Regions from separate parts of the Kocuria palustris genome, predicted to be linked through region 4. Evidence: riboswitches for the same ligand, from Rfam matches in the RefSeq annotation. Region 4 holds a riboswitch; each other region holds the start of a gene.
What was found. A riboswitch is a leader RNA that binds a small molecule or an ion and turns the genes downstream of it on or off. The one in region 4 is predicted to bind S-adenosylmethionine.
Positions count from the first base shown of each region.

Region 1: linked by a shared signal. The riboswitch ahead of JOE55_RS08240 (O-acetylhomoserine aminocarboxypropyltransferase/cysteine synthase family protein) and the one ahead of JOE55_RS09340 (LLM class flavin-dependent oxidoreductase) in region 4 are both predicted to bind S-adenosylmethionine.
Region 2: linked by a shared signal. The riboswitch ahead of JOE55_RS03455 (bifunctional o-acetylhomoserine/o-acetylserine sulfhydrylase) and the one ahead of JOE55_RS09340 (LLM class flavin-dependent oxidoreductase) in region 4 are both predicted to bind S-adenosylmethionine.
Region 3: linked by a shared signal. The riboswitch ahead of JOE55_RS03120 (MetQ/NlpA family ABC transporter substrate-binding protein) and the one ahead of JOE55_RS09340 (LLM class flavin-dependent oxidoreductase) in region 4 are both predicted to bind S-adenosylmethionine.

Region 1 is NZ_JAFBCR010000001.1:1,843,406-1,850,508, reverse strand. It holds gene JOE55_RS08260 (GNAT family N-acetyltransferase) at 1-222, shown strand, start outside; gene JOE55_RS08255 (methylated-DNA--[protein]-cysteine S-methyltransferase) at 366-962, opposite strand; gene JOE55_RS08250 (DUF4870 domain-containing protein) at 1,083-1,784, opposite strand; gene JOE55_RS08245 (cystathionine gamma-synthase) at 1,954-3,135, opposite strand; gene JOE55_RS08240 (O-acetylhomoserine aminocarboxypropyltransferase/cysteine synthase family protein) at 3,132-4,607, opposite strand; SAM riboswitch class IV at 4,657-4,766, opposite strand; gene JOE55_RS08235 (acyltransferase family protein) at 4,801-6,207, opposite strand; gene JOE55_RS08230 (hypothetical protein) at 6,561-7,007, shown strand.
Region 2 is NZ_JAFBCR010000001.1:792,824-799,926, forward strand. It holds gene JOE55_RS03430 (DMT family transporter) at 1-83, opposite strand, end outside; gene JOE55_RS03435 (RNA-binding S4 domain-containing protein) at 159-395, shown strand; gene JOE55_RS03440 (alpha/beta hydrolase) at 413-1,048, opposite strand; gene JOE55_RS03445 (endonuclease domain-containing protein) at 1,211-1,750, opposite strand; gene metX (homoserine O-acetyltransferase MetX) at 2,509-3,690, opposite strand; gene JOE55_RS03455 (bifunctional o-acetylhomoserine/o-acetylserine sulfhydrylase) at 3,692-5,053, opposite strand; SAM riboswitch class IV at 5,121-5,235, opposite strand; gene JOE55_RS03460 (CPBP family intramembrane glutamic endopeptidase) at 5,304-6,089, opposite strand; gene JOE55_RS03465 (S9 family peptidase) at 6,180-7,103, shown strand, end outside.
Region 3 is NZ_JAFBCR010000001.1:729,887-736,989, reverse strand. It holds gene JOE55_RS03145 (DivIVA domain-containing protein) at 1-9, shown strand, start outside; gene JOE55_RS03140 (DUF485 domain-containing protein) at 193-522, shown strand; gene JOE55_RS03135 (solute symporter family protein) at 527-2,146, shown strand; gene JOE55_RS03130 (GlsB/YeaQ/YmgE family stress response membrane protein) at 2,361-2,648, shown strand; gene dxr (1-deoxy-D-xylulose-5-phosphate reductoisomerase) at 2,799-4,073, shown strand; SAM riboswitch class IV at 4,183-4,295, shown strand; gene JOE55_RS03120 (MetQ/NlpA family ABC transporter substrate-binding protein) at 4,395-5,270, shown strand; gene JOE55_RS03115 (ATP-binding cassette domain-containing protein) at 5,306-6,388, shown strand; gene JOE55_RS03110 (methionine ABC transporter permease) at 6,385-7,044, shown strand.
Region 4 is NZ_JAFBCR010000001.1:2,092,220-2,099,322, forward strand. It holds gene JOE55_RS09320 (AMP-binding protein) at 1-1,665, opposite strand, end outside; gene JOE55_RS09325 (ABC transporter permease) at 1,739-2,635, opposite strand; gene JOE55_RS09330 (aliphatic sulfonate ABC transporter substrate-binding protein) at 2,632-3,678, opposite strand; gene JOE55_RS09335 (ABC transporter ATP-binding protein) at 3,675-4,475, opposite strand; SAM riboswitch class I at 4,474-4,580, opposite strand; SAM riboswitch class IV at 4,697-4,811, shown strand; gene JOE55_RS09340 (LLM class flavin-dependent oxidoreductase) at 4,894-6,315, shown strand; gene JOE55_RS09345 (Fic family protein) at 6,391-7,103, opposite strand, start outside.

The DNA.
Region 1 (7,103 bases), 250 kb from region 4:
GGCGAGGCTGCGATCGCCGCGATCGACGCCTGCTTCGAGCGATTGGACGCCCACCGCGTGTTCGCGCGCCTGGATGCGCTGAACCACAGCTCCATCAAGGTCTGCGAGCGCATCGGCATGCGCAGGGAGGCGGAGCTGCGCGAATCGCACCTGCAGCTGGGCGAATGGCGCACGGAGCTCATCTACGCCGCGCTGCGCTCCGACCGGATCAGCGCGGACTGACCTGCCGGTTCGCGCGGCGGTCGCGGAGGAACTCCACCTGCGGCCAACCTCCTGACCCGACATGGGCCCGCCCCGTGGATCGGGCTGTTCTACGCCCTCGGGCGCAGCCGCTGTCGGACGTCGCCGCTCGGGTCCCCGGTCCGTCAACGCGCTGAGCGTCGGGATTCCATCTCCAGCAGCTCCTGCTTGCGCTCGATGCCGCCGGCATAGCCGGTCAGCGCCCCTGTAGAGCTGAGCACCCGGTGGCACGGCACGATCACCGACCACGGATTCCGGCCCACCCCCTGTCCCACCGCCTGGGTCATCCCGGGATTGCCGAGCTGCTGCGCCAACGCGCCGTAGGTGGTGGTGGTCCCGAACGGGATCTCCTGCAGCGCCTTCCACACCCGCGGGCGCAGGGGCTGCGGCCGGTCGTCGAGGGTCAGCGGCAGATCGAAGCCGCGTCGCCGACCGGCGTACCAGTCTTCGAGCTGCTCCTGCGCCTCGCTCAGCAGGGCATGATCACCCTCCATGCCGAGGGTCTCGTCGTCCGGGAAGTGCTTCTGGTCCTCGAACCAGCATCCCGTGATCGCAGGCCGGCCGTCGTGCGGGCCGACAGCCACGACCATGCGCCCGAGCGGCGTCTCCACCCAGCGGTGCATGCGCGCCACGGGCTCCGGCAGCTCCATGCCGCGCGGAGGCGCAGGAGTCGGCTCGGGGATTCGTCGGGCGGCGCGCCCGGAGGTGTCGAAGTCGCTCATGAGCACCATGGTGCGTTCATGTCCCCGCACGCGCAACGGCCGGGCCCTCCGCAGCGGAGGGCCCGGCCGTCGTCGTGGAATTCCGGCCGCCGTGCACGACGGGTGCCGGAGGATCCGGTCTCAGCTGAGGATCGGGATCTGCATGGGGTACTTGTACGCCAGGCCCTTGTTCGCCTGCATGGCGCCGAGGACGGCGAACACGATCGACAGGATGCCCAGGAAGGGAAGCAGGAAGAGGGCCAGGCCGAGGGTGGGAATGGCCAGGATCCAGATCACGACGTTGAGCGCGAACACGATGACGTTGAAGTTGAAGGCGCCCGCGGAGGCATTGCGCACCAGCGGGTCGCGGTCCTTGAAGATGAACCAGATGATCAGCGGTGCTGCGAATCCGATCCAGCCGGCCGAGAACAGGAACAGCACCGGAGCTGCGATGTGGGAGATCAGCGCCCAGGTCCGGGCGTCCGAGGGGCTCAGCGGCTGCCCGCCCTGCTGGAAGGTGGCCTGCCCGTAGTTGCCCTGGGCCGTGTACTGCTGTCCGCCGCCCTGCGGCTGGTCGTAGGCGCCCTGGCCTCCGTAGTCCGGATGCTGGCGCTGCTGCCCGGCTCCGGGGTAGCTGTAGCCCGGCTGCCCGTAGCCCTGCTGCGCGCCGGGGTCCCCGGAGGGCTGGCTGCCCGGCTGGCTCTGGTTCGGGCCCCACGACGGCTGCCCGGACTGCTGGCGGTCGCCGCCCTGCCCGAACGAGGGGGCCTCGTGCTGCTGTCCGCCCGGGGCGTTGCGGCCGTCCGATCCGGAGGCCGGGTTCTGGGGATCCTGCGAGCTCATGAAGGCTCCTTCATATGGCGCTTGCATGGGGACCCGCGCGACGGCCGAGCCGAACGCGACGAGGCTGCTGCCCCCAGTGTAGGCAGAGCCGGGGAGGCCGCCGCGTCAGCCGCAGTGCCTGATGAGCGCGCCGCCTGTCAGTCGCCGAGCCGGGCGAGCGCAGCGCCCGTCAGGCACCGAAGGCACGCTCCAGGTCCTCGAGGTGGTCGTCGAGGTCCTCGATCCCGACGGAGAGCCGGACCAGATCCACCGGCACCGCCAGCGGCGTGCCGGCCACGGATCCGTGCGTCATCTCGGAGGGCCAGCAGATCAGCGATTCGACCCCGCCGAGGGAGACCGAGAGCTTGTACATCTTCGTGGACTCCGCGAAGCGCCGGGCCGCAGCCTCTCCGCCGTGCACGCGGAAGGAGACCATGCCACCGAAGCCGTCCATCTGCCGTGCGGCCAGCTCGTGACCGGGGTGCTCGGGCAGTCCGGGGTAGAGCACCTGCGCCACCTCTGGGCGCCCGATGAGCCACTCGGCGATCCGGCCTGCGGTCTCCTGATGGCGCTGCATGCGCAGCGACAGGGTCTTCAGCCCGCGCGCGGCCAGGAAGCAGTCCTGGGGCCCGGCGACCGCCCCGCCGGCGAACTGCTGGAAGCCCACGAGCTCGGCCAGCGTTCCTCCGGGCGAGAAGCCGCCCACGGCCTCGACCTCCCAGGCCCGGTCCGAGACGACGACCGCCCCGCCCAGCACGTCCGAGTGCCCGCCGATGTACTTGGTGGTGGAGTGCACGACGACGTCGGCGCCGAACTCCAGCGGACGCTGAAGGTACGGCGAGGCGAAGGTGCTGTCCACGATCAGCAGCGCCCCGGCATCCTGGGCGATCTGGGCGATGCCCGTCAGATCGGCGATGCCCAGCAGCGGATTCGTGGGGGTCTCGACCCAGATCACCCGCGTGCCCGCCTCCACAGCCCCGCGGACCGCATCGAGCGAGGTGACGTCCACCGGCGTGTGCCGGATCTGCCAGGGAGCCAGGACCCTGGTGATGAGCCGGTTGGTGCCCCCGTAGCCGTCGGCGCCCAGGACCACATGGTCTCCGGGGCGCAGCACCGAGCGCAGCAGCGCATCCTCCGCCGCGATCCCGGAGGCGAACGCGAAGGCCCGCTGCCCGCCCTCGAGCGCGCTCAGCTGCTCCTCGAAGGCATTGCGGGTGGGATTGGAGCCGCGGGAGTACTCGTGGCCGTCGCGCAGGACGTTGATGCCGTCCTGGACGAAGGTGGAGGTCTGGTAGACCGGCGGGATGACCGCACCGGTCAGCCGGTCCGGCTCCTGGCCGGCGTGGACGGCGCGCGTGGTGAACCCGCTCATGCCTGCACCTCCTGGCGCTGGTCGCGGCGCGCGCCGCTCGGCTCGTCCTCGGAGCGCACCGGGGCGCCGTCCGTCGACGATCCCGGGGCACCTTCTGCGGCCGGGATCTCAGCGCCGCGCGCGGCCTCGACGCGCAGCAGCTCATCGAGCGAGGACTGCAGATCGGCGATCAGGTCGTCGACCGCCTCCAGCCCGATCGACAGCCGCAGGGTCTGCCAGCTGATCCCGCCGGCCAGTCGCTGCTCCTCCGAGAGACGGCAGTGGGTCATGGCCGCGGGATGGTTGATCAGCGAGCGGACGTCGCCGATGTTGGCCACCAGCTTGAAAAGCCGCAGGGAGTCGACGAATCCGGCCACTGCGGCATCCGAGCACTCCAGCTCGAAGCCGAAGACCGACCCGACGCCCTGGGGGAAGTCGCGCTCGGCGATCTCCCGATCGGCGGAGCCCTCGATCAGGGGGTGGTGCACGCAGCGCACCGCCGGATGCGTGCTCAGGAACTCGGCGATGCGAGCGGCGCTGTCCGAGTGGCGGCGCATGCGCAGGTCCAGCGTCTCGAGGCCCTGGATGATCTGGGAGGCGTTGAACGGCGAGAGCGTCAGACCCAGGTCGTGCACGAACTTGGCCCGGCACAGATGCAGGAACGGCGAGCCGCCGCGCAGCTTCTCGCACAGGCTGATCCCGCCCCAGCGCGCTCGCGGCTCGGTGAACTGCGGCCAGCGAGCGGCCTCGGCCTCCCAGTCGAATCGACCGGAGTCGATCACGACGCCGGCCAGCGACGTCCCGTGCCCGCCGAAGAACTTGGTGGCCGAATGCACCACGATGTCCGCCCCGTGCTCGAAGGGTCGGTACAGGATCGGCGTGGCCAGGGTCGAGTCGACGATCACCGGGATCCCCCGCTCATGGGCGATGCGGGAGATCGCGTCCAGATCCGCCAGCGTGGCCAGCGGGTTGCCGATGGACTCGAGGAAGAAGCCCCGAGTGTCCTCCGTGATCGCCTCCGACCAGGCCGAGGGGTCAGCGGGATCGACGTAGGTGACGGTCGCGCCGAAATCGGCCAGCGTGTCACCGAGCAGGTCGACGGTGCCGCCGTAGATCTTCTCCGAGACCACCAGGTGCTTGCCGGGGCCCGTGCTGATCAGCGCGAGCAGGGCCGCGGCGACGGCGGACTGCCCCGAGCCCATGGCCACGGCCCCCACTCCGCCCTCAAGATCGGCGACCTTCTGCTCCAGGACGGCGACCGTGGGGTTGCCCGTGCGGGAGTAGGTGAAGCCCGGGGTGGTCTGGGCGAACATGGCGGCGGCAGCCGCGTGGTCCGGGAACTCGAAGGCCGAGGACTGGTAGATCGGCACCGGCAGCGTGGCCTGGACGGGGGCGGCAGGGGCGCCCGGATCGGATCCTGTCCGGCCGGCGTGGATCTGGCGTGTGGCCAGCGAGGTCGAGCTCTTGAGCTCGTCGCAGGGCGAGGACGTCATGAGAGGTGTCTTCCGTGACGGGGTGCTCTTGACCTGCACGTCCCGCCGGAGCTTGTTCGTGCGCTGCGTCAGGTGCAGGCCGCTTCGTCATCCGAACCACCCTTGAACATGGGGTTGGTGCACAGCCAAGTCGGAGCTTGGCAGCTGTGTCTCGTGAAGCCGGTCCAATACTAGCACCACACCGATCGAGCCGTCAGGACCTCCGTGCGGGCGGGACCAGCAGCAGGACCGCCGCGACCATGGCCGCCGCGCCGCCGAGGGCCAGCGGGATGCCGAGCAGGAAGCGGACCTCCAGCACGGCTGCGGAGAAGACGAGGACGGCCGCGGCGAGGATGCGGACCCACGCCCGTCCGTCCGGCGATGAGGAGCGATCGGGACTCGAAGCTCGCAGCGGCGCGGATCCGTCGGCTCGGGGCGCGCTCGAGGGCCGCTCACCCGAGGGCGATCCTCCGGCTGCGGGCCCCTCCGGTTCGGGCTCGCGGGCGACGATCCGCCCCGCCACGGCCTCCAGGACGCCCAGCGGACGCACGACCAGCAGGACCATCGCCCAGCACAGCAGCCCGATCGGCAGGCGCCACAGCCACCACTGCGCCGAGCCGGGCACCGGATCCGGGCCGCCGAGCAGCCACCACACCGCCATCACGGCCACGATCACCGGCAGGTGCCACAGGTACAGGGTCGTGGCCCGCGCGCCGACGACCCAGGCGACGGCCTGCGCGGGACGCCATCGCATGAGCCGCTCGAGAGCCGGCGAGCACAGCTGCAGGACGCAGGCCTGAGCCGCGCCGAGGGCGATCATGCACAGCGTGGGCGGGTTCAGGGCCGACAGCCCGTCCGCACCCCACCAGGGCAGGCTCGTCAGGCAGAGCATCATCAGGACCGACAGGGCCGTGATCCCGAGCAGTCTTCCTGCCGAGGCACGAGCGAAGGATCCGTCGTGGCGGAAGAAGCCGATCTGATGGATCGCCAGCCAGACCGGGGCGAAGCCGAGCAGGCCCCACCACGGCCGCTCCGCGGCGATGCGCAGCACCTCGATCGCAGCGCTGAGCCCCACCAGCGCAGCCAGGGTGAGAACGGGCCGGCGATCGTGCAGCCCGTGCAGCAGCGGCACACCGACCAGGCACGCGGTGTAGGCGCCCACGAACCACAGGTGCATCCCGAGCCCCTGCAGCGCCATCGAGGCCCAGTCGGCGGGCATCCCCACGAGCGCCGCGAGGGCGCCGGCCAGCGCCAGGGCGACCCACACAGCGCTCGCCGGCACGACCAGGCGCAGCAGCCGGGCGCGCACCCAGGCCGGCCCGCGGACGCCCTCCGCCGACTGGCGCGACCACGAGATCGCCGAGGCGCACCCTCCCACCACGAAGAACAGCGGCATGACCTGCACGAGCCATGACACCGGGGCGTACCAAGAGGCCTCCGTGGGGGCCATGACGCTGCGCAGCGCGCCCGTGCTCGGATCCGTCGTGAGCGTGACCAGCAGGATGTGGAGCACGACCACGGCGATCAGGCAAGCGACCCGAGCAGCATCCAGCGCGAGATCGCGCTGCGCAGGGATGGTCTGCGCAGCGCGCCGGCCGCGGGAGGTGCTCAGCTTCGTCACGTCTCCGATCGTCACACGGCGGCGGCATCGCAGGGGGCGCGGCGGGTGCCCGGGAGCGCAGCAGCGCGATTGTGACGTCAGAGCGTCATCTTCCGCAGGTCAGGGGCATCGGATCGCCCCGAGGCCTTCTGCCGGAAGGCCTCCGCTGTTACGGTTACCCAAGAGTCATTTAGATATGGCGGATCGGGCATGAATCCGCCTGGATCCGCGCTGTGCCAGGGCTGAGAGACAGCTCCGCTTCCCCCGGTGGGTCTGTACGCGGCACAGCGGATCGCCTAATCTGGACTCGGGTCGCACCACGATGACGTCGGAGACCTTTCCCCGCAATTCCGACGATCAGCGCAGGAGCAGCAGTGACTGTCACGAGCACCAGACTGGGCCGGCTGGGATCTCCCCAATACCACAAGACGCCCCGCTCCCCCATGTGCCATGAGTGCACCACCGATCTCTACCTCAAGTTCCGGGTCTTCCTGCCCTCCACCCGCAAGCGCAGCCGCGTCCCGGGGCTGCGACGGATCATGGGCCGCGTGCTGCGCTGCGCGGTCCGCTCCGGCGGACGCGTCGAGTACTTCTGCCAGAAGTGCGGCACGCAGCAGCGCCACCTCATCCCGGAGGGCTGGGAGCCCACCTCCAAGGGCCTGACCCCGTGCGACGTCCAGGACCTGGCCTCGGTGTTCATCGCCCCAGGCGAGTCCCTGCCCACGGAAGAGGTCCGCCAGCAGCTCCTGGGCCCGGAGCCCGCACCGGCCGCCCGAGCGGAGAAGACCCTGAGCCTCCGAGAGAGCCGGCTCCCGGCCTGATCCGGCCCGCGCCGGAGCCGTCGCTCTGCGCACCCGTCGGAGGCAGATGACACAATCAGGAGGTCCCCCCTCCCGCGGGCGGCTCGAGCGCACCAG
Region 2 (7,103 bases), 1.3 Mb from region 4:
GCCGGGGCCCTCACGACATCCTGGGGCGGCTGCGGGTTCTCGGGCTGGTCGGCATTCTCGGGGAGGGGTTCTGAGGTGGGCACCGGATCAGGCTACTCCCGGGCCCTTCCGGTCCTCCCCGAGCTGGGCTCATGGCCTCGGTGGGCCACAATGGAGCCATGACCACCACCGGAAGCACCCCCGAAGAGCTGCCCATCCGCGACGAGATGATCCGACTGGGCCAGGCCCTCAAGCTCGGCAGCCTGGTCGAGGACGGCGCCATGGCGCGCACCGCCGTCGAGGAGGGCATGGTCCAGGTCAACCACGACATCGAGACCCGCCGCGGCCGACAGCTGCACGACGGCGACGTCATCACTTACAACGGGACCTCGCTGGTCATCCGCGCCGAGGGCTGAACGGACCCCGGCCTGGCTCAGCGTCCCAGGACCATGCGGGTCAGGTACTCATTGACGTGCCCGATCTCCTGCGGCGAGACGCTGTGGCCGATGCCCTGGTAGTGGACCTTCATGGTGTCCGCATGCTCCACGAGCCACTCGGCGGTCATGTCCACCAGCTGGTCGTTGACGATCGGGTCCTGCGGGTCGCGGCCCCAGAAGAGCTTGAAGGGCTTCTCCTTCAGCTCGTCGTCGCGGAAGATCTCCAGCGGCTCCGGCACCACGAAGCCCGACAGCCCGATGACCGCAGTGATCTCGCTCGGCATGGCCCGCACCAGCGACGTGGCGATCGACATGCCCTGGGAGAACCCCAGCAGCGTGGTCGACGGACGCCCCTCGGCCTGCTCCCGCAGCCACCCCACGAGCGGCTCGACCGCGGCGCGGATGGCATCGGGGCCGAAGGCCTCCTCGTCGTAGAGCGGGAACCAGCTGTAGCCGGGAGGCTGGGCCAGCGGGGCGCGCACCGAGGCCACCACGAAATCCTGCGGCAGCTGCGGCACCAGGCCCATGAGGTCCTGCTCGTTCGAGCCGTAGCCGTGGAAGAGCACCAGCAGGGGCGCCTCCGGGGACTCGGCGGGGTCACGGTTCCACATCACGACGGGGTTCTCGCTCATGCCGACCATCATGGCATCCGCGCGCAGCACGCCCCGCTTCCGTCGCTCCTCTCGCTCCCGCGCGGAGGAACTGCCGCTGAGGGGACGCAACGAACGTCTTCCCGCGCCTGAATCGTGTCGCACGCGTCCCTTCACGAGATCTCGCACTCGGGCGGCGGCTCGTCAGGGCCCTGCGAGCTCCCGCGCCCGGACCGCTTGCCGATGTGCCCGCACCAGGGTGGCGATCCTCGGCTCGCATCCAGGATCCGTCGGATCCACGACGTCGAGATCCGTGTGCACCACACGCAGCTCCGTCCACCCGGCCGCTTCCGCAGCCCGCTGCCGCTCCACATCCCGAAGTCGCTGCCGCGGGTCCTCGTGGACCGCACCGTCGACCTGCACGGCCAGCCGGTGCCTGCGATCCGCGAGGTCAGGGTGGACCCGACGGCCACCCGGGGATCGGATCTCGACATCAGCCTCCCACCCGGTGAAGCGATGGTCCTCCAGCACGAGCCGCGTATAGGTCTCCAGCGGCGAGTCCACTCCGACGACCGCGCGCAGCAGGGCCTGGCGCACCCTGCGGACGCCGCGATAGCTCTCGAACCGCTCGAGATCGGTGCTGAGGTCTCTCTGGCTGCGAAGCGCCGGCACGCCCCGGCTGATGCCCGTGCGGTGCTCGCAGATCACACCGTCGATGACGGCCACGAGCTGCTGGTGAGTCATGACGTGCCGACCGCGAGCGTCTGTCGATGCGGCCAGGTCCAGCAGTGTTCGGGCCGGGGACGTGATGCGGACCGATCCGTCGGTCCAGAGATCCTCGGCATGGAACTGACTCCGATGCCCGACAACGCCGCGTCCTCGAGGCCTTGATCCTGTCGAGGAGCACAGATGGATGCCGCCGACATGCCCGAGCCTGCCGGGGAGCCGGAAGTCGTGGAGGATGGCGGCCGTCGTGTGGCTGGCTGCCCAGCCTTCCTGCTGCAGAGCCGGGAGGATCCTCAGCAGACCGGATCTGGTGCGGGGGTCAGGGCGCGAATCGGCGCAGGACCACAGGCCCTCGCCCCAGGAGCAGTACTGCCTCCCCGACAGATGACGCTTCGCGATGCCTGCCGCTTCAGCCTCGGCGGTCGTGAAGACGCGGCCCTGCAGGCAGGCAGGTGGACTGTGACGTGGTCTCGGCATGGCAGACAGTGCAGCGGATCACGGCGCCGACAGATGCGAACGGATCCGCTCCCCGCCGTCGTCGCCCCGGTCCAGTGCCCGAAAGGGCGTCTGTGGAGGCATGAACTCCGTACTTCGGATCTCCGTTGCCCGGGATTCCGTGTGGACCGGGGATCTCGTGCGCCCAGTACCCCGAGGGGACGCACAGGGCGCACGGGATCGCCGACGGGACGCATCGGACGTCTAATCCGGCGTGAATCGTGACGAATGGGTCCCCTCGGCGGCGAGGAGGGTCGATGCGTCGCTTCGGTAGGGCCCCCTCAGGAGAGGAAGGCGGCTCGGACCAGCTCGCCGATCTGCTCGTGCTCGATCAGGAAGCCGTCGTGCCCGGCGCCGGAGCGGATGGTGCGGTGGGGGACGTCGCCGGGCAGAAGCCGGGCGAGGTCCTCGGACTCCGAGGGCAGGTAGAGCCGATCCGAGTCGACCGAGGCCACGAGCCAGTCGCAGGTGGTGGCCGCGAGCGCCTGCCTGACGCCGCCGCGGCCGCGGCCGACGTCGTGGCCCATGAGGGCGTCGTTGAGCACCAGGTAGGAGTTGGCGTCGAAGCGGCCCACGAGCTTGGCGGCCTGATGATCCAGGTAGCTCTCGATCGCATACCGGCCCCGACGGCGCCCCGGCAGCGGCGCCCCCGGATCCTCGCCGGCCTGCGCCGCATTGCCGAAGCGCGCATTGAGGTCCGGTGCCGCGCGGTAGGTGGTGTGCGCGATCCGCCGTGCGATTCCGAGGCCCACGGAGGGGATGACGCCGTCGTAGTAGTCGCCGCCGCGGAAGTCGGGGTCGTTGCGGATCGCCAGGCGCTGCGCCTGGCCCCATGCGATCTGCTCGGCGCTCGAGGCGGCGGTCGAGGCGATCACCGCACAGGCGCGCACCTGCTCGGGGAACGTGGCGGCCCACTCGAGGGCCCGCGCACCGCCCATGGAACCGCCGACGACCAGCCGCCAGGACGCGATGCCCAGCTGCTCGGCCAGGCGCTGCTCGGCGCGCACCGAGTCGCGGATCGTCACCGCGGGGAAGTCCGATCCCCACGGAAGACCGGCCCGCGGGCTGTCCTCCGGGATCAGAGTCGACGGACCCGTGGAGCCGTAGCAGCCCCCGAGCATGTTGATGGCGACCACGAAGAAGCGGTCGGTGTCGATCGCCCGCCCGGGCCCGACCAGTCCGTCCCACCAGCCCGGTGCCTCGGCGGAGACACGGTCGAAGGAGGTGGCGTCCTCGGCGACCCGTCCGCGCGTGACATGGGTGTCTCCGGTCAGCGCATGCGGGACGAGCACCGCGTTGGAGGCGCGGTCGTCGAGCTCGCCCCAGGTCTCGTAGGCCAGCTCGACATCGGGCAGCACGGCCCCGGATTCCAGCCCGAGGTCGCCGATGCGGGCGCGGCGCAACAGCCCCTCGGTGCGGAAGGGCTGCTGCGAGCGCGCGGTCGTGCTCTGGATGGCGGTCACCTCAGACCGCTCCCCCTGCGCCGCGCGCCTTGACCGCGGCGAAGCCGAGCTCCAGGTCCGCGAGGATGTCGTCGATGTGCTCCAGTCCCACGGACAGGCGCACGAACCCCGGGGCGACGCCGGCGGCCAGCTGCTCCTCCGGGGAGAGCTGAGCGTGCGTGGTGGAGGCCGGGTGGATGACCAGCGAGCGGACGTCACCGATGTTCGCGACGTTCGAGTGCAGGCTCAGCGCGTCCACGAAGGCCTGGCCGGCCTCCGAGCCGCCGTCGAGCACGAAGCCGAGGATCGAACCTGCGCCGCCGGGGACGTACTTCTGCGCACGCTCGTGCCACGGAGAGGACTCGAGCCCGGCGTAGGACACGGATTCGACGCCCTCGTGGGCCTCCAGCCAGGTGGCGACCGTCTGAGCGTTGGCGACGTGGCGCTCCATGCGCAGCGACAGCGTCTCGATGCCCTGCTCGATCAGGAAGGCGTTGAACGGGGAGATGGCAGCGCCCATGTCGCGCAGCAGCTGGGTGCGGATCTTGAACGCGAAGGACACGTTGGCCCCGAACGGCCCGTTCTCCCCGAAGACCTCGCCGAACACGAGGCCGTGATAGGACTCGTCCGGCTCCGTGAAGCCCGGGAAGCGATCCGGATAGCGGGTGTAGTCGAAGCGCCCGGAGTCCACGATGAACCCGCCGACCGAGGTTCCGTGCCCGCCGAGGAACTTGGTGGCGGAGTGGATCACCACGTCCGCGCCGTGCTCGAACGGCCGCAGCAGGTAGGGGGTCGCGATGGTGTTGTCGACCATCAGCGGGACCTCGGACTCGTGGGCGATCGCGGAGACCGTCTCCAGGTCCAGGACGTCGTTGCGGGGGTTCGGGATGGACTCCGCGTAGAAGGCCTTCGTATTGAGCTGGACGGCGTCGCGCCAGGCCTGGGGATCGTCCGGATCGGAGACGAACGTGGTCTCGATCCCGAGCCGGGACAGCGTGTGCTTGAACAGGTTGAACGACCCTCCGTACAGCGACGGGCTGGCCACGATGTGATCGCCGGCCCCGGCCACGTTGAGGATCGCGTAGGTGGTGGCCGCCTGACCGGAAGCGACCATGACAGCCGCGGTCCCGCCCTCCAGGGAGGCGATGCGGTTCTCGACGACCTCGGTGGTGGGGTTGGTCAGTCGGGTGTAGATGGGCCCGACCTGGCTGAGCCCGAAGCGACCGGCTGCGGTCTCGGCGTCCGGGAAGACGTACGAGGTGGTCTGCTGGATCGGCAGCGCGCGGGCGCCGGTGACGGGATCGGGCTCCTGGCCGGCGTGGATCTGACGGGTCTCGAAGCTCCAGCCCTGCGGGGCGGAGGGGGTGGGCTGCTGAGCGGACATGTCGGCGACTCCTTGTCTTCCGGGGCCGCGGACCGAGGTCCGACGCACCCGTCGGACCGGGTGCCGTGACCCGCGCTTGCCGTGCCGCGTGCGCGACCGGCCCGGTCCTCACCCAGGGCACCCCACCGCGGAAGGAGGGTTGCCGGCCAGCTAGCTGGGGCTTGTCGCTGGCTCTCGTGACCTGGTTCCCATTCTCGGACGAGCACGGCTCCGGCGCAAACCAGGGTTCCGTGGTCTGTGGAGCCCTCCGTCAGAACAGCAGGGGTCCGGCCAGGAAGCCGACGGCGTCCAGCAGGAAGTGGGCGATGATCAGCGGCATCACGCGTCCGGTGCGGCGGTAGAGCCACAGGAACACCAGTCCCATCACCACGTTGCCCAGCGCCGGACCGACGCCCTGGTACAGGTGGTAGCTGCCGCGCAGAAGGGCCGAGCCGATCAGCACGGCCGGCCACGTCCATCCCACGCGCAGCAGGCGATCGGCCAGGAACACGACGACGATGATCTCCTCCACGAGCGAGTGTCGCAGCGCCGAGGCCAGCAGCAGGATGACCTCCCACCAGGAGGTCCCGCCCGCGTTGGTGACGATCTCGGCGGTGATCCCGAGCTGGCGGCCCGCCTGGTACAGCGCCAGGGTGCCCAGTCCCATGACGGCGAAGAGCAGCGTCCCCAGGCCCAGATCCGCCAGCGGGGCCCGGCGGTCCAGGCCGATCCGGTGCAGCAGCCCACGCAGCTGACCGGCCGAGCCCGCCAGCAGATAGAGCGCCAGCAGCGGCGGGACCAGAGCCAAGAGGATCCCGAGGCTGCGGCGCAGGACGTCGAACAGCGGGAAGCCGCTCTGCGCGGCGTTCATGGAGGCGCTCGACTCGGCGATCGAACTGGTGGACAGCGTCTCGGCGAGGTCGAGGAGCGACCAGAGGGCGCTGGCCCCCAGCGAGACGCCCAGCACGAGCAGGATCTGCAGCCACAGATCGGCGCGCTGGGAGCCGAACGACGGGTGTGACGTCTCAGGGGCACGTGCTTCGGTCATGAGGACCATTGTCGGCGGGCGCCACGACAGCACAAGGACGCCGGCGCGTCCGGCCAGCACCTCGCTGTACTGTCTGCCGGGCTTCCTACGATGGGCGCCATGACCTCCCAGAACTCGGATCTTCCGCTCGCTCCCCCGTCGGCCGTGCGTCGCGACCACGTCCGCGAGTTCCACGGCGATGCCTTCCTGGACCCGTACGAGTGGCTGCGGGACAAGGAGTCCCCGGAGGTCATCGCGCATCTGGAGGCCGAGACCGCCTACGCCGAGTCCGCCACCGCCCAGCTGGCCCCGCTGCGCGAGCAGCTCTTCCAGGAGGTCCGGACCCGCGTGCAGGAGACGGACCTGTCGGTGCCGTGGCGGCGCGGCGACTGGTGGTACTTCACGCGCACCGTGGAGGGCGGGGAGCACTCGGTGCAGTGCCGCGTCCCGGCTGCTGAGGAGGGGTGGGAGCCGCCGCAGATCGTGGCAGGCCAGTCCCTGCCCGGCGAGCAGACCCTCCTGGACGGCAACGCCCGGGCGCAGCCGCACGAGTTCTGGTCGCTGGGCGCCTTCGACATCACCCACGACGGCACCCGGATGGCCTGGGCCGAGGACACCACCGGGGATGAGCGCTTCACGGTGCGCGTCCACGACTTCGACGCCGATCGGACGCTCGACGACGAGATCCCCGAGACCTCCTACGGCGCCTTCCTCTCGCCCGCCGGAGACGCCGTCTTCTACACCGAGGTCGACGACACCTGGCGGCCCTGGCGCCTGCGCCGGCACGTGCTCGGGACCCCGCTCGAGCAGGACATCACCATCGCCCAGGAGGACGACCCCGGCCTGTGGCTGGGGGCCGAGCTCTCCTCGGACCGGCGCTGGCTCGTGCTCGAGGCCGGGTGCTCCGAGTACTCCGAGGTCTCGATCCTGCGCATCGAGGAGGCCGGCGAGCAGGCCCCACAGGTGGTCGTGCCGCGCGGGGCGGGCGTTCTCGCCTCGGCGGAGCCCGTGCGGATCGACGGCCGGGACGTCGTCCTGCTCCAG
Region 3 (7,103 bases), 1.4 Mb from region 4:
CTGGACTGAGCGCCGGCCGGGGGAAGTCTTGGCAACTCGATGCCATTTCTCGGAGTGGCGCCCTCAACCTTGAAGATCGCTGATTATGGTGTGTGTCACACCTGTGAGTAACAGAGCTCACGTCGACTCTTCATCGAGAGGATCCCCGTGGCCGACCAGCCCCGCATCGCGGAGCCGACGGCAGAGGACTTCATGGCGGCCCAGGCTTCGCCTCAGTTCCAGTCCCTGCGCAGCACGCACCGCCGCTTCGTGTTCCCCATGACCGTGTTCTTCCTCGTCTGGTTCTTCCTCTACGTCCTGCTGTCCATCTACGCGCCGTCCTTCATGGGCCGCGAGGTGCTCGGCAACGTGAACCTCGGAGTGATCCTGGGCCTGCTGCAGTTCGTGACGACCTTCGGCATCACCGCGGCCTACGTGGTCTTCGCGAACAAGAACCTCGACAGCCAGGCGCAGGACATCCGCGCCGATCTCGAGGCCGGCGACTTCGCCTCCCGCTCCCGCAGCACCGGACAGGAGGCCTGAACCCATGAGCCCCCAGATCTCCCTGGCAGAGACCTCCTCGAGCACGGTCGGATCGCCCTGGATCAACATGTCGATCTTCCTGGCCTTCGTGGCGGTGACCCTGGTCGTCGTCATCCGCGCCTCGAAGTCCACGCAGAGCGCGGCCGACTACTTCGCCGGAGGCCGCTCCTTCACCGGCACCCAGAACGGCCTGGCGATCGCCGGCGACTACCTCTCGGCCGCGTCGTTCCTCGGCATCGTGGGCGCGATCGCCGTGCAGGGCTACGACGGCTTCCTGTACTCGATCGGGTTCTTCGTGGCCTGGCTCGTGGCTCTGCTGCTGATCGCCGAGCCGCTGCGCAACACGGGCAAGTTCACGATGGCGGACGTCCTGTCCTTCCGCCTGCGCCAGACCCCCGTGCGCATGGCGGCGTCGATCTCCACTCTCAGCGTCACGCTCTTCTACCTCCTGGCGCAGATGGCAGGCGCGGGTGCGCTCGTGTCCCTTCTGCTGGGGGTGACCTCCCGCACCGGGCAGTCCGTGGTGATCCTGGCCGTGGGCGTCCTGATGATCGCCTACGTGCTGATCGGCGGCATGAAGGGCACCACGTGGGTGCAGATCATCAAGGCCTGCCTGCTGGTCGCCGGCGTGGCGGTCATGACGGTGTGGGCACTGGCGCTGTTCGGCTTCAGCTTCTCCGGCCTGCTCGGGGGAGCCGTGGACACCGCAGGCGACCACGCGATCCTGGAGCCCGGGCTGCGCTACGGGCTCAGCGAGGTCACCAAGCTCGACTTCGTCTCCCTCGGCCTGGCCCTCGTGCTCGGCGCGGCGGGCCTGCCCCACGTGCTGATGCGCTTCTACACGGTCCCCACGGCCAAGGAGGCCCGCAAGTCGGTGGTCTGGGCCATCGTGCTGATCGGCACCTTCTACCTCTTCACCCTGGTGCTCGGCTATGCGGCCGCGGCCCTGATCGGCGCCGACCGCATCGCGGCGGCTCCGGGCGGAGTGAACTCGGCGGCGCCGCTGCTGGCCTACGAGCTCGGCGGATCCCTGCTGCTCGGATTCATCGCAGCCGTCGCCTTCGCCACGATCCTGGCGGTCGTGGCGGGTCTGGCCATCACGGCATCGGCGTCGTTCGCCCACGACATCTACGGCAACGTGATCAAGAAGGGCAAGGCCACCGGCAAGGAGGAGCTGCGGGTCGGCAAGATCACCGTGGTCGTGATCGGCGTCGTGGCCGTCCTGGGCGGGATCGGTGCGCAGGGGCAGAACGTCGCCTTCCTGGTGGCCCTGGCCTTCGCGGTCGCAGCCTCGGCGAACCTGCCCACGATCCTGTTCTCGCTGTACTGGAAGCGCTTCACCACCCGCGGCGCGGTGTGGTCCATGTACGGCGGCCTGATCACCGCGGTCGTGCTGATCATCTTCTCCCCGGTGATGTCCGGGGCGGAGACCTCCATGATCGCCAGCGCCGACTTCGCCTGGTTCCCGCTGACCAACCCGGGCATCGTCTCGATCCCGGTCGGCTTCCTGCTGGCCATCATCGGCTCGCTCACGGAGCGCCGCCGCGAGAACCGCGAGAAGCAGGCCGAGATGGAAGTCCGCTCCATGACGGGAGTCGGGGCCGAGCCCCCAGTCGATCACTGAGCTGCGCGGCTCTCGGATCATCTCGGGGCTGACCTGGGGCGATTCGACGCACAAGTGCATCTGAGCGAAGTGTGAGAGACGCCTCAGCGGCTCGGGGCAAGGATGCTCGCCTCGAGCCGCTCAGGGGATACTCTCAAGTAGATGCTCAGCAGTCTGAGCACTCGACCCCCAGTTCAGGGACGTCGCACTGGCGTCCCGGAAGAGGAGAAGCACCATGATCGGATCCATCATCGCCTGGTTGGTCCTCGGCATCATCGCCGGCGCCATCGCCAAGCTCATCATGCCCGGCAAGCAGGGCGGCGGCATCGTGATGACCATCATCCTGGGCATCGTCGGCGCCTTCGTCGGCGGCCTGATCGCCATGGTCATCCCGGGCCTGCACCAGGCCGGCAGCACCCTGTCCATCGGCTCGATCGTGCTCGCCATCATCGGCGCGCTCGTCGTGCTGTTCATCTACGGCGCCCTCACCAAGGGCAGCCGCGGCGGTGCCGTCGAGCGCTGAGCCGACGCGTTCCGCAGCACCTGCAAGCGCCCCGTCCCTCGTCGAGAGGGGCGGGGCGCTTCGTCTCCTCCGGGCCAGGGGGCGTGCGCGGAAGGGGGGCGCGTCCAACGCGCTCCGGCAACGCTGGAGGCAGGTCGGCATACTGGAGCCATGTCCGAGATCTCCAGCGAACAGCGTCCCGCACCCGAGGCTCCCCTGTGGGCCGAGTCCCAGCGCCGCATCTGCATCCTGGGCTCGACCGGCTCCATCGGCACACAGGCGCTCGACGTCGTGCGCACCGCCGCGGCGTCGGCCGATCAGCAGGACCCATTCCGGGTGGTGGCCCTGGCGGCCGGCTCGTCGAACCTCGAGCTGCTCGCGGAGCAGGCCGTCGAGACCCGGGCCCCGCTCGTGGCGACGTCCGGCGATGTCCAGGACGCGGCGCTGCTCGAGCGCATGATCGCCTCGCGGGTCCTGGCGCTGGGGGAGGACTATTCCCCGCAGATCCTCGCGGGATCGAAGGCCGCCGTGCAGGCGGCGCGAGCGCCGGAGGCCGATCTCGTCCTCAACGGCATCACCGGCTCGATCGGGCTGGCCCCCACCCTTGCCGCCCTGGAGGCCGGCAAGCTGCTGGCCCTGGCCAACAAGGAGTCGCTGATCGCCGGCGGTGAGCTGGTGCGCCGGGCCGCGCAGGCCTCCCCGCACGACGACCCGCTGATCCCCGTGGACTCCGAGCACTCAGCCCTGGCCCAGGCGCTGCGCAGCGGCGCGTCGGCAGAGGTCGATCGGCTCGTGCTGACGGCCTCCGGCGGACCCTTCCGCGGGCGCTCGCGCGATTCCCTGCGGGACGTGCGCCCGCAGGACGCCCTGGCACATCCCACCTGGGACATGGGGCTGATGGTGACCACGAACTCCTCGACCATGGTCAACAAGGCCCTCGAGGTCCTCGAGGCCCACCTGCTCTTCGATATCCCCTTGGAGCGCATCGACGTGGTGGTGCACCCGCAGTCCGTCGTGCACTCGATGGTGCAGTTCGTGGACGGCTCCACCATGGCTCAGGCCTCCCCGCCGGACATGCGCCTGCCGATCGCGCTGGGCCTCGGCTGGCCGCATCGGGTCCCGGGCGCCGCCTCGCCGTGCGACTGGACTCAGGCGGCGACCTGGAGCTTCGAGCCGCTGGATGAGGAGGCCTTCCCAGCGGTGCGTCTGCTCAAGGAGGCGGCGGCTTCCGGGTCCACCGGCCCTGCCGTGTTCAACGCCGCGAACGAGCAGGCGGTCCTGGCCTTCCACGCCGGGCGCCTGGGCTTCCTGGAGATCGTCGAGCTCGTGGCCGAAGTCGTGCGGGAGCATGAGCCCATCGACGAGCTGAGCCTCGAATCGGTGCTGGCAGCCGAGGCCTGGGCTCGCTCCCGCGCTGATGAGCTGGTGAGGCAGAGGCGTCGATGAGCCGGCCTCCGGGACGCGGCCGACGTGCAGTCGGTGCCTGAGCCAGAGCCCGTGCCAGGCCTCGTGGGGGGCTCGCCCGCACCGGACTCAGATGCTAGGATCTGCGCCGGATGACGAGATCCGGCGCGAAGCTCTGGCTGGCCGGACGGCAACCCTCTCACCGTGGTGGGGTGCCCCAGATGACCATCCGGCTCCGGTTCCGCACCGCGGCAAGCACGGATTTGGGTTCGTGCGCAGCATCGATGCGCACGCCTGACGTTCAGCGCCGCCGGTCACCCCGATGGGATCGGACAGCTCGCTGAACGAAAGGCAACCCCTCCCATGCGCGCACACCGTCTCTCCGCCCTGGCCGTGACCACAGTCCTCGGCCTGACCCTCGCCGGCTGCGGCGGCGGCGACTCCGATGAGGCCCCCTACGACGACGGGGTCATCAAGATCGGCGTCGTCGGCACCACCCCCGTGAACGAGGCCCTCGTGGAGAAGGCCGAGGAGGAGGGCATCACCGTCGAGCTGGTCGAGCTCTCCGAGTACAGCCAGGTCAACCCGGCGACCGTCTCCGGCGACGTCGACATGAACTGGTTCCAGCACATCGCGTACCTGGCGGACTACAACAACAGCTCCGGGGAGACCATCACCCCGATCGCCTCGACCTCGATCTACCCGCTGGGCCTGTACTCCAACAAGTACGAGTCGCTCGAGGACATCCAGGACGGCGACGAGATCGCCATCCCCAACGACTCGATCAACCAGTCGCGCGCGCTGCTGCTGCTGCAGGCCAACGGCCTGGTCGAGTTCACCTCGGACACCACCGCCCCGACCGAGTCGGACATCGACACCGAGGCCTCGAAGGTCTCCGTCACCCCGGTCTCGGCCGAGCAGACCGTGCTGTCCCTGGACTCCGTGGCTGGCTCCGTCATCAACAACGACTTCCTGGCCCGCGGCGACATCGATCCCGATTCGGCCCTGGCCTCCGACGGCGCCGAGAACGAGAACGCCCGTCCGTACGTGAACCTGTTTGCCACCACCGAGGCCAACAAGGACGACGAGACCCTCCACAAGGTCGCCGATCTCTTCCACACCCCGGAGGTCGAGGAGGCCGAGAAGGAGGACAGCAAGGGCACCGCGGTGACCATGGACCTCTCGCAGGAGGAGCTGGAGCAGGTCCTCTCCGATTACGAGGAGGACCTCCAGAAGTGACCCCGGCCGAGCAGTTCCACCCCGACAGCGAGCCGGTGGCCGACGCCGCTGACACGCAGCGGCGTCGGCCCGGGCCCGAGACCGAGGCGATCGTGCGCTTCGACGGCGTCACCAAGTCCTTCACCACGGGCAAGGGCAGGACCAAGCGGGACGTGACCGCAGTCGACGATGTCACCCTCGACATCCGCCGAGGCGAGATCTTCGGCGTGATCGGCTACTCGGGTGCCGGCAAATCCACGCTCGTGCGCCTGATCAACGGCCTGGAGCCGGTGACCTCCGGCGTCGTCGAGGTCGACGGCCGCCGGGTCGACGGCCGCACCGAGAATCAGCTGGCCCCGATCCGTCGCGACATCGGCATGATCTTCCAGCAGTTCAACCTGTTCACGTCGCGCTCCGTGGCCGGCAACGTCGAGTACCCGCTGAAGCAGGCGGGCTGGTCGGCGGCCGATCGCAGGGCGCGCGTGAAGGAGCTGCTCGAGTTCGTCGGGCTCTCCGAGCGGGCGGGCAACTACCCCGAGCAGCTCTCGGGCGGGCAGAAGCAGCGCGTGGGCATCGCCCGGGCGCTGGCTGCCAACCCCAAGATCCTGCTGGCCGACGAGTCCACCTCCGCACTGGACCCGGAGACCACCCAGGAGGTGCTGGCGCTGCTGCGCCGGGCCAACCGGGAGTTCGGGATCACGGTCGTGCTGATCACCCACGAGATGGACGTGGTGCGCTCGATCGCCGATCGCGTCGCGGTCATGGACAGCGGACGCGTGGTCGAGATGGGCCCCACGGCCCAGATCTTCTCGGCCGGGCAGTCGCCCACGACCCGTCGCTTCGTCTCCACCGTCGTCCACGCCGAGCCGGACGCCGAGGAGCTCGCGCACCTGCGCGCGCGCCACGACGGCCGCCTGGTGGTCATGGAGATCCGCGAGGGCGTCGATGTCGGCACGGTGCTCAGCCGCGCCGCCGCTGAGCGCGGCGTGGGCTTCAGGATCGTGTTCGGCGGGGTGTCGGTGCTGCAAGAGCAGTCCTTCGGCTCCCTGACCGTCGAGCTGCTGGGCGAGCCGCAGGCCGTGGAGGACACGATCGCCCGGCTTGCAGAGGCCACGACCGTGAAGGAGGTGTCGGCATGACCAACTGGTCCGTTCTCGGCCCTCAGCTGCTGACGTCCATCGGCGAGACCCTCTACATGGTCGTGGTGACCATGATCATCGCGGGGTTCCTGGGCCTGGTCTTCGGCGTCGCGCTGTACGTCACGCGTCCGGGCGGCATCTATGCGAACCGCCCGCTGAACACCGCGATCAACCTGATCGTGAACTTCGTGCGGCCGATCCCGTTCATCATCCTGCTGGCGGCCCTCGGCCCGCTGACGGAGACGGTGATCGGGACCAGGCTCGGGCAGAACGCCGCGATCTTCGCCATGACGATCGCCGCCCTGTTCGCGGTCGCGCGCATCGTCGAGCAGAACCTCATGTCGGTGGATCCCGGTGTGATCGAGGCGGCTCGCTCCATGGGCGTCTCGCGGTTCCGGATCATCACCACGGTGATCCTGCCGGAGGCCCTGGGCCCTCTGGTGCTCGGCTACACGTTCCTGGTCATCGGTGTGACCGACATGTCCGCCATGGCCGGTGCCATCGGCGCTGGCGGTCTGGGCGACTTCGCGCTGCGGCTGGGCTACCAGCGCTTCAACGACGAGGTCACCTGGGCTGCGGTCGCGGTCATCATCGTCCTGGTGCAGACCGTGCAGTTCGTCGGCAACGCCATGGCGCGCAGGATCATGCGCCGCTGACCCGTCAGCGGCACCGCCTCACGGGCGTGGGCCCGGCTTCCTCCAGGGGAGCCGGACCC
Region 4 (7,103 bases):
GCCGCGCTCGCCGTACTCCGCCCAGTACGAGCTCAGGTAGCGCTGCGGGTCTCCCCACACGGTCCGGGCCATGGACGGCCCGATCGCATCCACCACGACGAGGCCCTGCTCGCCCGCAGCGACCTCCTCGCCGGCCGCGTCCACCACGCGGGTCGAGACCCCGGGAACGGGGCGCACCGCGCAGCCCGGCTTGGCCGCGGTGTGCGGGGTGCCCTCGGGGAACGTCCCGGAAGGGGCGAACTGCGGATCGTGGGGCCGGGGCGAGGCCACGCAGGAGCCGGTCTCGGACTGCCACCAGGTGTCCACGAACGGGACCTCGCCGCGGCCCACCTGCTCGCGCAGCCACCGCCAGGCCTCGGGATTGATGGACTCGCCCACCGAGCCCAGCAGGCGGATCGAGGACAGGTTCCAGACCTTGGGCAGGCCCTTGGGGAACGCGCCCATGAGCGAGCGGATCAGCGTGGGGGCGGTGTAGTAGGTCGTCACGCCGTAGCGCTCGATGATGTCGAAGTGCCGGCCGAAGTCCGGGGTGCTCGGAGTGCCCTCGTAGATGACCTCGGTGACGCCGTTGACCAGCGGGCCGTAGATCTCGTAGGTGTGCGCGGTGACCCAGGCCAGATCGGCGGTGCACCAGTGGACCGCCGAATCCACCTTGGCGGGGTCGTTGACAGCGGAGAGCTCCTGCGGGCGCAGCACGCCGTGGTCGTCCGGGGCATCCGGCAGCAGGTCGAAGAGCAGCGCGTGCGTGTAGGCGGCCTGGACCAGGTAGCCGCTCATGGTGTGCACCAGGCCCTTGGGCCTGCCGGTGGTCCCGGAGGTGTAGATGATGAACAGCGGCGTCTCGGCGTCGAAGGCCTGCGCCTCGTGGACGTCGGAGACCGACTCGAGCAGCTCGTGCCACCACAGGTCCCGGCCCTGGGTCCAGGGCAGCTCCATCTGGTCCTTGGAGCGCGCCCCGCGCTTGCCGGCCGGCAGCTTCGCGTTGCCGGGCCGGGAGGTCCGGCGCACCACGAGCACGTGCTCGATCGCGTTGGTGCCGGCACACGCTTCATCTGCCTGGGCCTTGACCGGCACCACCTTGCCGCGGCGGTTCTGCCCGTCGGTGGTGACCAGGACCTTGGCGCCGGTGTCCTCGACGCGGAAGCGCAGCGCCTCGGCGGAGAAGCCTCCGAAGACCAGTGAGTGCACCGCCCCGATCCGGGCGCAGGCCAGCGTGATGATCACGGTCTCCGGGATCACCGGCAGGTAGATCACCACGCGGTCGCCCTGGACCACGCCCAGCGACTCCAGCGCGTTCGCAGCCCGGGCCACGGCCTTCTGCAGGTCGGCGTAGGTCCAGGTCTGGCGGTCGCCGGGCTCGCCCTCGAAGTGCAGGGCCACGTGCGAGCCGCGCCCGGCCTCCACATGGCGGTCCACGCAGTTGACGGCGACGTTGAGCTTGCCGCCCTCGAACCAGGCGATCTCGGGTACCGAGTAGGTGGGGCTGCCGTCGTCGTCGGTGCCGATCCGCTGCGGCTTGTCGAAGCGGTGCGTCGTGTGCCACGGCTGCGCCCAGTCCAGGCGGGAGGCCTGCTCGGCCCAGAAGGCCACGCGCGCCTCATCGGAGATCCGCGCGGGATTCGGCGTGGGGGCCAGGGGATCGGAGTAGGACTGCGTTGCGCTCATACGGGTGCTCCTTGCGGGGTGCCCGCGGCTGCGGGCGGGTTCTCGGAACGGGTCGAGGACGGCTTCCAGGGTCTCAGGTCCGGCGCACTGCGCCCCAGCGGGCCTGGACCCAGCGCTCGAACAGCCCGAGCAGGGCGTCGGTGAGCTTGCCCAGGATCGCCAGCAGGACGATGGCCAGCAGCAGGCGGTCGGTGCGCCCGTTGTTCTGGGAGTCGGTGAGCAGGAAGCCCAGGCCCATCGAGGAGCCGAGCAGCTCGGCGGCCACCAGGAACAGCCAGGCCTGGGCCAGGGCCAGGCGCAGGCCGGAGATCACAGAGGGCATGACCGCCGGCAGCTGGACGGTCAGCAGCAGGCGCAGACCGGAGAAGCCGAAGGATCGGGCGGCCTCCACGAGATGGCGGTCGACCTCCCGCAGAGCGGCCGAGACCGTGGTGAACACGGGGAAGAACGCGCCGATGGCCACCAGGGTCACCTTGGAGTTCTCGCCGATCCCGATCCACAGCAGCAGCAGCGGCACCCACGCCAGCGACGGCACAGCGCGCAGCGCCCCGATCAGCGGCGAGCCCAGGGCGCTGGCCCAGGGGGAGAGCCCGATCAGGGCGCCCACGGCCAGCCCGAGCAGCGAGCCGATCACGAATCCGACGACCACGCGCTGGGTCGAGATCCCGATGTGGGTCCACAGCGCCCCGTCGGCCAGCAGCTCGCCACCGGCCTGCAGGACCGCCAGGGGACGCGGCAGCTGCACCGGGGAGAACGTGCCGTTCGTGGACAGCAGCTGCCACAGCGCGAGCAGTGCCACCGGCAGCAGCAGGCCCAGGCCGACCCGGGCCCAGGGGCTGCGCAGGATGGAGCCCCGCGGGGCGGGGGTGCGGACCGAGCGCTGCGAGTCCGGACGCTGGGAGCCGGGACGGTCGGAGCCCGCGGGCTCCGGAGCCTCGGAGGCTGGTGCGGAGGTGGTCGTGACGCTCATGCGCTGTGCCCTTCGATGATCTCGGCCGCGCGATGGGCGCTGGCCTCCTGCGCGAACCGCGCGTCGAGGATGGTGTCGATGGCCTTCTGGACGGTCTCCAGGTCGGGGACGTCACCGGTCTCCACGAGGATCGGGGCGATGCGCTCGAGGACCTCGAGCTGGTCGTCGCCGGGGACCGGGTCGATGTCAAGGTGCGTGCGCTCCCAGACCCGCTCGGCCGTCGTCGTCTCGATCTCGGAGGCCTCGGCCAGGATCGCGATGCCCTCCTGGGGGTTCTCCAGCGCCCAGGCGCGGGCGTGGGCGTAGACGTCCACGACCATCTGGGCCCCGCGCGGGTTGATCTCCAGGAACAGCTCGCGGGCGTTGAGGAAGCAATAGGTGTTGAAGGCCAGGTCGCGCTGGAACAGCACCGCCCCGTCCTGCTCGGCGCCGGCCATGATCGGGTCGAGCCCGGACCAGGCGTCCACCTGCCCGCTGGTCAGGGCGGAGCGGCCGTCGGCGTGCTGGAGGTTGACCACGGTGGTCTCGTCGAAGCCCATATCCGCCGCTGATAGCGCCTGCAGCAGGAAGAAGTAGGGATCCGTGCCCTTGGTGGCCGCCACCGACCTGCCGCGCAGATCCTCGACCGAGCGCAGGGGCGAGTCCGCGGTGCGCACGAGTGCTGCCCACTCCGGCTGGGAGCAGATGTCGATCGCGCGGATGGGGGAGCGGTTGGTGCGCGCCAGCAGCGCGGCCGAGCCCGCGGTCGAGCCGATGTCGATCGCCCCGCCGCGCAGGAACTCGTTGGCCTTGTTGGACCCGGCCGAGAACGTCCAGTGGACCTCCTGGCCGCCCTCGGCGGCGACGGTCTCCAGCCAGCCCTTCTCGCGGATGATCAGCGACAGCGGGTTGTAGGTCGCGTAGTCCAGGTAGATCTCGGTGTCCGAGCCGGCGGCCATGCCGCGGCCCGGGCCCTCGCCCTCCATGACGCACCCGGACAGGGGCGCGGCGGCGGCCCCGACGGCGGCCAGGCCCAGCAGGCGACGACGCGTCAGCCCGCTCATGCCTCCACGCCCAGCAGGCCGAGCAGGTGCCTGCGGGCACCCGTCAGCTCGGGATCATCGCGATGGCGCGGGCGCGGCGAGTCGACCGTGAGGATCTCCTGGATGCCCGCCGGCCCGCCCTCCGGCGGCGTCCCGAGCACGACCACGCGGTCGGAGAGCACCAGGGCCTCCTCGACGTCGTGGGTGACCAGCAGGACCGTCGTGGGATCGGCGGCGTGGATCTCCAGCAGCAGGTCCTGCATCTTCAGGCGCGTCAGTGCGTCGAGCGCGCCGAACGGCTCGTCGAGCAGCAGCACCTGCGGGTTGCGCGCCAGCGCCCGAGCCAGCGAGGCCCGCTGCGCCATGCCTCCGGAGATCTCCGACGGGCGATCCTCCGCATGCCTGGACAGCCCGACCAGCTCGAGCAGGTGGGCCACCCGCTGCTCGGCCTCGAGGCCGCGCACGCCGCGCGGCAGTCCGAGCGCCACGTTGCGGGCCACGGTGCGCCACGGCAGCAGCCGCGGCTCCTGGAAGCCCACCGCGCAGCGGGGGTCCAGGCCGCGCACGGGCGCGTCGTCGATCAGGACCCGGCCGGCCGTGGCGGTGCCGAGACCGGCCACCGCGCGCAGCAGGGTGGACTTGCCGCAGCCCGACGGGCCCAGCACGGAGACGATCTCCCCGGGGCGGACCTCGAAGCTGACATCGGCCAGGACGTCGCGCCGGCGGCCCCCGGAAGACGGGAAGGACTTGCCGACCCGGTCGAAGGTCAGGGAGGCGGCATCGACCGTGCTCAGGGCGGACGGGGGTGCAGAGATCATCACATCACTCCATCGGTCCTGGCATTAGCACCTTGTGCCGCGGATGGACGGCACTGGTTGCTGCGGCGTCGACGAGCCAGGTCTCTCGGCCGCTCCGGATGGGAACCGGGGGTCATTCAATGCCCTGGTCCGGGGAGACAGCAAATCGGAGGACGAGCGGGGCAACGCGCGGCACGGGCTTCGCACTGTCGCCTCAGGTGTGCATGTGATGACGCTCACACGATCAAGAGTTCCGGCCCACAGCCCTGGCTGGCCGGACGGCAACCCTCTCCCGTAGCGGGGTGCCCCAGGTGAGGATCGGGCCGCTCGCTAGACCGCGTGCGGCAAGTACGGCGCACGCACGCGCTGGACCCGCAGGTTGGCCGCGGTATGAGCGGCGCACGGGGCGTGGGTCTGTACTTCTCAGGAGCAGCCTTCTATGGCCAAGCGGATCTCCCTGAACGCCTTCGACATGACCTGCGTGGATCACCAGAGCTTCGGGCTGTGGCGCCACCCGCGCTCGCGGGCCACGGAGTACAACACGATCGAGTACTGGACGCACCTGGCCCAGGTGCTCGAGCGGGGCCGCTTCGACGCCCTGTTCCTGGCCGATGTGGTTGGCATCTACGACATCTACCGCAACTCGGCCGCCCCCTCGATCGCCGACGGCGCGCAGGTCCCGGTCAACGATCCGTTCATGCAGATCTCCGCCATGGCCGCGGTGACCCAGAACCTCGGCTTCGGCGTGACCAGCGCGGTCACTTACGAGCAGCCGTACACGCTGGCCCGCAAGTACGCGACGCTGGATCATCTGACCCGCGGGCGCGTGGGCTTCAACGTGGTGACCTCCTACCTGCCCTCGGCCGCCGAGAACCAGGGTCTGCCCACGCAGATCGAGCACGACGAGCGCTACGAGCTCGCCGAGGAGTTCCTCGACGTCTGCTACAAGCTGTGGGAGGGCTCCTGGGAGGACGACGCCGTCGTGAAGGACGTGGAGCGCGGGATCTACGCCGATCCGGCCAAGGTCCACCCGATCCAGCACCAGGGCAAGCACTTCTCGGTGCCGGGTGCGGCGCTCACCGAGCCCAGCCCGCAGCGCACGCCGCTGATCTTCCAGGCCGGGGCGTCCTCGCGCGGTCAGGCCTTCGCCGGCAAGCACGCAGAGGCCGTGTTCATCGGCGCCCTGCGCCCGGACCTCACCCGGTACATGACCGACCGGATCCGCGACAAGGTCGAGGCCGAGGGGCGCGATCGGAACGACGTGAAGATCTACGCGATGCTCTCCGTCGTGGTCGACGAGACCGACGAGAAGGCCCAGGCCAAGTACCGCGAGTACCAGAGCTATGCCAACCTGGAGGCCTCGCAGGCCATCATCGGCGGCTGGTCCGGGCTGGATCTGTCCAAGTTCCAGGAGGACGAGGTCCTGAACTACGTCAAGACCGAGGCCATCCAGTCCTTCCTCACTCCGTTCACCATGCAGGACGGGGCCAAGCAGTGGACCCGCGAGGAGATCGCCCGCCACTGCGCGATCGGCGGCATGGGCGATGTGGTCGTGGGCTCGCCGCAGACCGTGGCCGATCAGCTCGAGACCTGGATCGACGAGGGCGGGCTGGACGGGATCAACCTGGCCTACCACGTGTCCCCGGGCTCGTTCGAGGACTTCGTGGAGCACGTGGTCCCGGAGCTGCAGAAGCGCGGCCGCTACCGCACGGACTACGACGGGCCCACCCTGCGCGAGAACGTCTACGGCGCCGGGCAGACCAAGGTGCTCGACACCCACCCGGCGGCCAAGTACCGCGGGGCCTACGTGGGCAGGCCGTCCACGGCGGACACCCCGTCGCGGGATCTGTCGCAGAGCTGAGCAGGCCGGCAGATAGAGGGCCCCTGGCGAGCATCTTCTGGATGTCCATCAGGGGCCCTTCGCTAAGGAGGGGCCTCAGTCATGATCGCGGAGGATCGCTGGGAGCATCCCGAGCTCGTCCAGCCGGCGTACGACGTGGATCGTGATCGGGCTCCGGCGCAGGTCCACGGCGTAGCGCCGCGGATTCGAGAGGATCTGAAGGTGTCCGGTGCTGACGAGTCTGCGCAGGCGCTGACTGCGCGTCGAAGAGCTTCCGGGGATCACCTCCGAGAAGTCGCCGGCGCGACAGGTCCCTCTGCGCGCGGCGTATTCGATGATGTCGGCCTCTTCTGAGGTGATCACCGCGGCGGAGACCGCGGCTCTCAGCGCAGGCACGATGATTCCGTCCACGACGAATGCCAGGTCGGCCAGTTGGACGACGGTGCTGAGATCAGCGCGCAGGCCGTGGATGACATAGGCGCACCAGGCAAAGAGATCATCGGGCTCCAGGCTGTCGGCGCGAGCGAGATGCTCGTAGTACGACTGCCGATCCGCTCCGAAGACGGCGGTGGGGTTCACGGGACGTGCACTGGCGGAGGATGTGTACCCCTGGTTCACCAGCATGGCGTAGGTGAGCAGACGAGAGACTCGCCCGTTCCCATTGCTGAAGGGGTGGATCCAGGCGAACCTGTGATGCACCAGCGCGATCTGCAGGAGTTGCTGCTGCGGTGGCACTTCGCACTGCGCGAAGTCCAGGAGCTGGTCCATGTCTGCTTGAACGGCTTCCGGGCCGGGAGGCTGATGCTCAG